DNA from 3 places in the Kurthia sp. Dielmo genome. Region 3 is predicted to be linked to each of the others. Evidence: riboswitches for the same ligand, from Rfam matches in the RefSeq annotation. Region 3 holds a riboswitch; each other region holds the start of a gene.

Region 1 (2,274 bases), on a different contig from region 3:
AAAAATGGCCCATTCGACTGGTAAAAACCCTTCCATAATGTGCATCGCATTCGCCCGCGTTGGTACGAGCAGTAAAATGGGCGCGAAGTACATTAATTTTAATAATTTTTTCATGCAAAATCCCCCTTATAAAAGTAGAGGAATGTACGAAAAAAGCCTATCTCCATAACGGAAATAGGCACAAAAAGACAGCATTCATCGTAAGTTTGTCTTTCGTACACCTATCCTCGTAGGCCGAATTGATTTTACGGCAGGTCTCCTGGCTTCGCGTCAACATTTCATTACACCTTCCCATCGTTTAGACAGTGGCATACGCAATGAAACTCAGCATCACAGTTGCGGGACAGCACTTGTTTTTCACAAGTTTCCCTTTTAAGCGAATAATTGATTATCCGCACCGTAAAATTGTATATAATTTTTCGACATTTCGTAAAATAGCTTATCATTGTCGTGGAAATTTGCCAATAACAATTTTTATTTCAATTTATTTGAAATCGAAAAACTTGTATCAATACAGAGAAAACGCTGTGATTTCAAGCGATTTATGCGAATTTTCTTTTGTACTATAACATCATAGTAAAAAAAGATTTGAAAAGTAAGATAATTACCGATATGATGAAAATAAGATTTTTTAAAAACTAAATACTAACGATACATTTTAGAAGTGCCTCGTTGTGAGGATAATAGGGAAAATGGTGAGAAGCCATTACAGCCCCCGCTACTGTAAGAGTGTTGAGGTCATCAAATCCATTGGCTAAAGCTGAGAAGGGATGACGTCATAGACACTTGAGTCAGGAAACCTGCTTTTAAAATCGGACAAAACTTTTCGGAGGGAGAAGCTTTTGGACAAACTTTATTTGCAGTATTTTTTAAACTTGCGAATTTTCAGTATGTTCAGCCTTTTATTCTCCGGAATAGAAGGCTTTTTTTGTTGTCTTCATTGTCCGAATGGGGAGTTGTGAGTGACAAGAAATGGAGGAAGTATCATGGCACAGGGTAAATTATTCGTCGTCGGGTTTGGACCAGGGGACTTTCAACATATTACGAATCGTGCAGTCGATGTACTGAAAATGAGTGATGTGGTGATCGGGTACAAAACGTATGTCGATTTAATCAAAGATTTAATTACAGCAAAAGCAGTTGTCAGCACAGGGATGACGGAGGAAGTATCACGTGCACAGGAAGCGGTGAAGCAAGCAGAGGCCGGCGAAATCGTATCCGTTATTTCAAGTGGTGATGCGGGTGTATACGGTATGGCAGGGCTTGTGTATGAAGTGTTAATCGAAAAGGGCTGGACGGAAGAAACGGGTATACCGGTTGAAATCGTGCCAGGTATTTCGGCAATCAACTCATGTGCGTCGTTACTTGGCGCACCGGTCATGCATGACTCATGTACGATTAGCTTGAGTGACCACTTAACACCATGGGATTTAATTTCAAAACGAATTGAAGCAGCCGCAATGGCGGATTTCGTTATTGCACTGTACAACCCGAAAAGTGGTCGTCGTACGCGCCAAATCGTTGAAGCACAGCGTATTTTACTTGAATATCGTCATCCGGATACACCAGTTGGCCTAGTAAAAAGTGCGTATCGTGATTCACAGCATATTACGATGACGACCTTATCGGAAATGCTGACGCATGACATTGGCATGTTGACAACCGTTGTTATCGGGAATTCATCAACATTTTTCTATGATAATAAAATGATTACGCCTCGTGGCTATCAAAAGAAATATACATTAGGCGAAGAAAAGCAACCGCTGAAGCCGCATCAGCGCTTGAAGAAGGAAGCAGAACCATGGGCAATGGATCAGGAGACAGGGCGTTCTTATGAGCCCGTAGCACCAGCACCAGAAAAAAAGCCTGAGCCATTAAAACCTATCGAGTCGGCCTTATCTTTAGCGGAGGAGGCACTTGGTTGCTTAGGTGTCGAGGTTTTTGAGCCAAAGCACTATGTGCATCAGAAAATGGAATCGATTTTTGAATTAGCCGTTAGTCCAGGTGTGGCTAATAAAAAAATTACGCCGCAGCAAATGATGACACTCGCAGATGTTGTCGGTGAAAAAGGCACGATGGAATATACGCCAGAGCATGAATTCATTTTGCGCATTCCAACGACGGCCCCTGAGCTTATTACGGACCGTTTGAAGGAATCAGGCTTACTTGTTTCACCATACGGCGACGTGGCACGTATTAAAGCGTGTGATTTCTGTGATGGTGAAAAGGCGGATTCAATTCCATATGCAGAGGAGCTACACAGCGTTCTTGGCG
Region 2 (2,274 bases), on a different contig from region 3:
ATTTTCTTTCACGTATTCACGGAAATTCGCTAAATCTTGCATGCCTGTTGACGTGCCATCGATTGCTTGCTGCAAGCGCTCTAATAATACCGTTTGTAAATTTGGATGATACCCAAAATAAGAGGCTAACTCAATTGAAACGCTTGGATTTGTATCAGAAAATTGCTGCGCCATTAAGGCCATTCGTTCCATTAAGATGCCTGTAAATAAGAAATATGGTAACATAATGACTTGTTTTGCACCTTGCTCTAGACAGATTTGCATGCCTTGCTCCACAGTTGGTGTTGTTACACCCATAAAAGCACATTCTACAGTTGAAACAGTCAGCTGTGCTTGTAAAATCGATGCGATGTTATAGAAATCCATTTTAGCATCTTCGTCACTGCTACCACGACCGATCAATAAAATTGCCGTATCTTTATGAGGAATCGACACATCAAATTGAATTTCTTCTAAACGAGCCTTTAAAATATCAATAATTGCTTGGTGAATACCGATTGTTTGGCCATACGTAAAACGAATTTCTGGGAACTGCGCCTTTGCCTCTTCAATTTCTGCTGGGATATGTAATTTAGAATGCCCGGCATGTAATAAAATAATTGGAATCACATGGATTTCAACCGCTCCCTGTTCAATACACGCTTGAATACCGTCCTCAATATTAGGATTCGCAAATTCTAAAAAGCATGTCTCTACTAATAAATTGGCATCAATCGCTGGCTTCATTTGACGAATAAATGAACGCACTTCTTCATTCCCCGCTTCTAGTCTGCTACCATGCCCAACAAATAATACCGCTGTCTTTTTTGTGGCGCGCTTTTTACGATATTTTTCAATGCCTTTAATATGCCCTTCTTGACGCACGCGTTCGCCATTTACCATTTCATAAATAATCGCCTCACGCGCTACATTACCTTGCACAATACTACGCGCCGTTTGCTCCTGCTGCACAGAATACCAAGTACCTTTTGGATAATCAATTACGACACATTTATCTTTACAACGTCCATTACAGCGTGTCCGTGACGTATGAATAACCTCATCTAATTTTAGTGTACGAATTTCATCACGAATTTGTTGCGTGACATCTTCTGCGCCAGCTCCCATACAAGTAGCTCCGTTACAAATCATTAAATGACGCTCCATTTTCGTTAAATTCCACGTTGTCATGCTAACTCCCCCTCATGTTGTTGATTCCCACACAGAGGATAGAAAGCATAAAAAAAGACACTTTCCCCTATAAAAAGTGCACTAAAAAAACGCAAATAACCTTTGCTTATTCCGCACCTATCCTCGTAGGGTGAATCATCGAAGATTAAATGGTAGGTCTCCTGGCTTCTCTTCAACGTACTTTACACCTTCCCGTTTACACAGTGGTTTTTGTAAAGCACTCCAAGTTACAGTTGCGGGACAGCATCGGTTTTTCACCGATTTCCCTATTAAGCTAAGAATTAGCGCCATTCATCATATTGAATTGCTTTCATTTTAGCATTAAATTTTGAAAAATCAAATAGCTTTATAAAAAAAGAGAGGCTATTCGCCTCCCTCCTGCTGTGCTAATTCAATAGTATGTCGCTTGAAAAAACCGATGCCAAATGCGATAGCTTGCAGGCTAAAGAAAATCATTTCATTGACGAACCAGCCATTTGTATAGCTATTCCATATAGGAAAATTAAAAATAAGCGAACCCTTATCAGCGATACCACCACCAAAGGCAGTCAAATCCGCCTGTACTTGTGTGTATTCTAGATATGTACTAAGTGCCAAAATAACGCATAACACGACGATATAGCTTACAATTTGTTGTCCCTTCGCTTGCACAAAATAACGGGCGCCAATGACAAAGCTAATGAATAAACTAATCAGTAAAAATGGAATAACAAAGACAAGCGGAATAAATGCTGGATTTATATTTTTTAATGTCTCATCCGGCGCTAATGTAAAATAATAGCGCACAACAAAGACACCAAATAATGAGATTGCTAATGAAATATACCACGCTAATTTACTCAAAAAATCACCCTCCATTGTTCATTATAAAAGAACTAGCTGAAAAAAAATAGCGCAAGCACAGCTTTCCTCCGCACTTGCGCTATCATTACATCGTTAATTGCTGCAATGTTTGTAATTGCACAGTTAATCGTATAAAAAGTTCATTTTGCTCGATGGCTTCATTGCGCTCCTTTAGTAGCTTTAAGTAGCTACATAATGCATACGTAAATGCATCGATAAACGCTAACTTCGGCAGCATCGTACGCTTTAACGTTTTTAATG
Region 3 (2,274 bases):
TATACCCGACAACATGTTTTTTCATTATTTAAATGCCTCAGGATAGACAGCTTTCGCGATTTCTTCTAAGCCATCTGCTAAACGTGGACCTGTACGACTTGTTAAATTGTCATCGACTTGCACAATTTGGTCTTCTTTCACCGCTGTAATGGTATCAAAGCCATCACGTTTTTTAATTTTCTTCATGATATTTGGTACGTAATCATACTTCACGATAATGACATCTGGGTTGCCTTTTACAATCGCTTCTGGGTCGATTTTATACCAATTTTCGCCGCCATCTTTAGCAATATTATTCGCACCAATTAAGTCGAACATTTCTTGCATATACGAGTTATTACCCGCTGTATAAATATCTGGTGCATCTGATGTTTCGACAAATACAGAACGTTCTTTCACATTGGCATCTTTAATTTTCTGTTGTACATCCGCTACTTTTTTCTGCATATCTGCAACAATTTTTTTCGCTTCAGCTTCTTTATTTGTCACCTTACCGATTAGTTCGATATTGGCATACGTTTCATCAAATGAATTTGCTGTTGGCACAACAAATACAGTGATTCCTGCATCACGCAACTGTTCTAATCCTGCTTCAGCCGTACCTAATGATGACGCATCAATTAACACGAAATCAGGTTCTAACGAAATGATTTTTTCGATATTTGGATTCATATCGCCAACCATTGTTTTTTTAGTCGCTTCTTTCGGATAATCATCATTCGTTGTAACACCTGTCACCTTATCTCCTAAGTCAAGTGCGAATAATGATTCCGTAATGCTTGGTGATAATGTAATAATTTTTGAAGGCTCTTGCTTAATGCTAATTTCTTTACCTGTCGCATCCTTCACTGTTAATGGGTACGCATTTTGCTGCGCTGACTGTGTTGTTTTTTCCTTGTCATTTGTCTGATCTGCTGTACCGCAGCCTGATAATAACATTGCTGAGACCGCTAATGCGGAACCCCATGACATCCATTTTTTCAAAATCCATTCTCCTCTCATTTCCCGAGAACATAAAAAGGCCCCTGTACATACAGAAGCCCCCTAAAAGTTGACTATCCTCGTAGCACATTCAAAAAAATAGTAGGTAATCTGGCTTCGAATTACTTCATTACAGTGGCGGGACCGCATGAGATTTTCACTCATTTCCCCTACTATCTCTGTGTGTTTAATTGCCCCTATTATACAAAACTTCGAGACGTTAAGAAAGCATATTCGGAATAGTGCGTCATTTTCATGTAATTACGCACCAATTTTTCATTTATTTTATTTAAAAATGTAATTTAATTTCTTTTTAAAAAATATTTTAAATAAAATTTGAAATTTTATTACTTTTAGATTACACTATTTGTAAATAAATGAAAGGGGTTACATTCATGTTAGGGTTTTCTGTTTTTTTAAATAATATAGATGCTACTTACATGCATAACATGACAGATGCTGGCTTTAGTGATGTTTTCACATCACTTCAGCTTCCTGATGTAACCGAAGCTCATTTAGCCCGGCTAGGTGAATTATGTGCAGTTAATCATTTACGTTTAACGGTGGACATTCATCCTGCACTTTTCGAGCAATTCCCAATCGAAAAGCTACAAGCATTCGGTGTACATCAACTACGTTTAGACGACGGCTTCTCTATTGAGCAGATGATATCACTTTCTACGGCTTTTCATATCATTTTAAACGCTAGTACGGTAACGCGGAAGGAACTAGAGCAATTGCTCATAAATGTGCCAGCATCTCGCCTTGCTGCCTGGCACAATTATTATCCACATGTCTCAACGGGCTTAAGTGAAGAATTTTTCAAGCAACAAAATGATCTTTTTAAACAGTACGACATCCCAGTAGCTGCTTTTATTCCTGGAGATGAATACCGCGCACCGCTTTTTGAAGGCTTGCCCACACTCGAGAAGCATCGCCATTTTTCACCGTTTGCTTCTTATTTAGATATTTTTGAACAGGTAGACCTCGTTCTTGTTGGCGATTACAGCTTAAATGATGTCAGTCTAAAACAATTTGAACTGTTTATACAGCAACAAACGATTTTACTGCACACCTCACTTGAGCGTACGTATGAGGATTTACATGCGACACGATTTCATAATCGCCCTGACTGCGCCGCGGATGTTATTCGCTTTTTGGAGTCTCGCCAAACGAAGCGACATGTCAAGCCGGGGGTTATTACAACTCGACCGATTGGTGCTGTGACAATTGATAATGAACAATTCGGGCGCTATGAGGGTGAGGTACAGCTCGTGAAAAATCCATTAGCAA

What was found. Region 3 has a riboswitch for cobalamin ahead of KTHG_RS01050 (ABC transporter substrate-binding protein). Riboswitches for the same ligand answer to the same signal wherever they lie in the genome.
Region 1: another riboswitch for cobalamin. It lies ahead of cobJ (precorrin-3B C(17)-methyltransferase); the one in region 3 lies ahead of KTHG_RS01050 (ABC transporter substrate-binding protein).
Region 2: another riboswitch for cobalamin. It lies ahead of KTHG_RS05340 (CbiX/SirB N-terminal domain-containing protein); the one in region 3 lies ahead of KTHG_RS01050 (ABC transporter substrate-binding protein).

The regions. Positions count from the first base shown of each region.
Region 1 covers NZ_HE578959.1:452,084-454,357, reverse strand. The annotation lists gene KTHG_RS13355 (energy-coupling factor ABC transporter permease) at 1-114, opposite strand, end outside; cobalamin riboswitch at 233-417, opposite strand; cobalamin riboswitch at 646-822, shown strand; gene cobJ (precorrin-3B C(17)-methyltransferase) at 987-2,274, shown strand, end outside.
Region 2 covers NZ_HE578957.1:79,575-81,848, reverse strand. The annotation lists gene KTHG_RS05340 (CbiX/SirB N-terminal domain-containing protein) at 1-1,170, opposite strand, end outside; cobalamin riboswitch at 1,305-1,477, opposite strand; gene KTHG_RS05335 (hypothetical protein) at 1,534-2,013, opposite strand; gene KTHG_RS05330 (hypothetical protein) at 2,099-2,274, opposite strand, start outside.
Region 3 covers NZ_HE578956.1:119,221-121,494, reverse strand. The annotation lists gene KTHG_RS01055 (FecCD family ABC transporter permease) at 1-25, opposite strand, end outside; gene KTHG_RS01050 (ABC transporter substrate-binding protein) at 25-984, opposite strand; adenosylcobalamin (AdoCbl) riboswitch at 1,043-1,174, opposite strand; gene KTHG_RS01045 (MupG family TIM beta-alpha barrel fold protein) at 1,377-2,274, shown strand, end outside.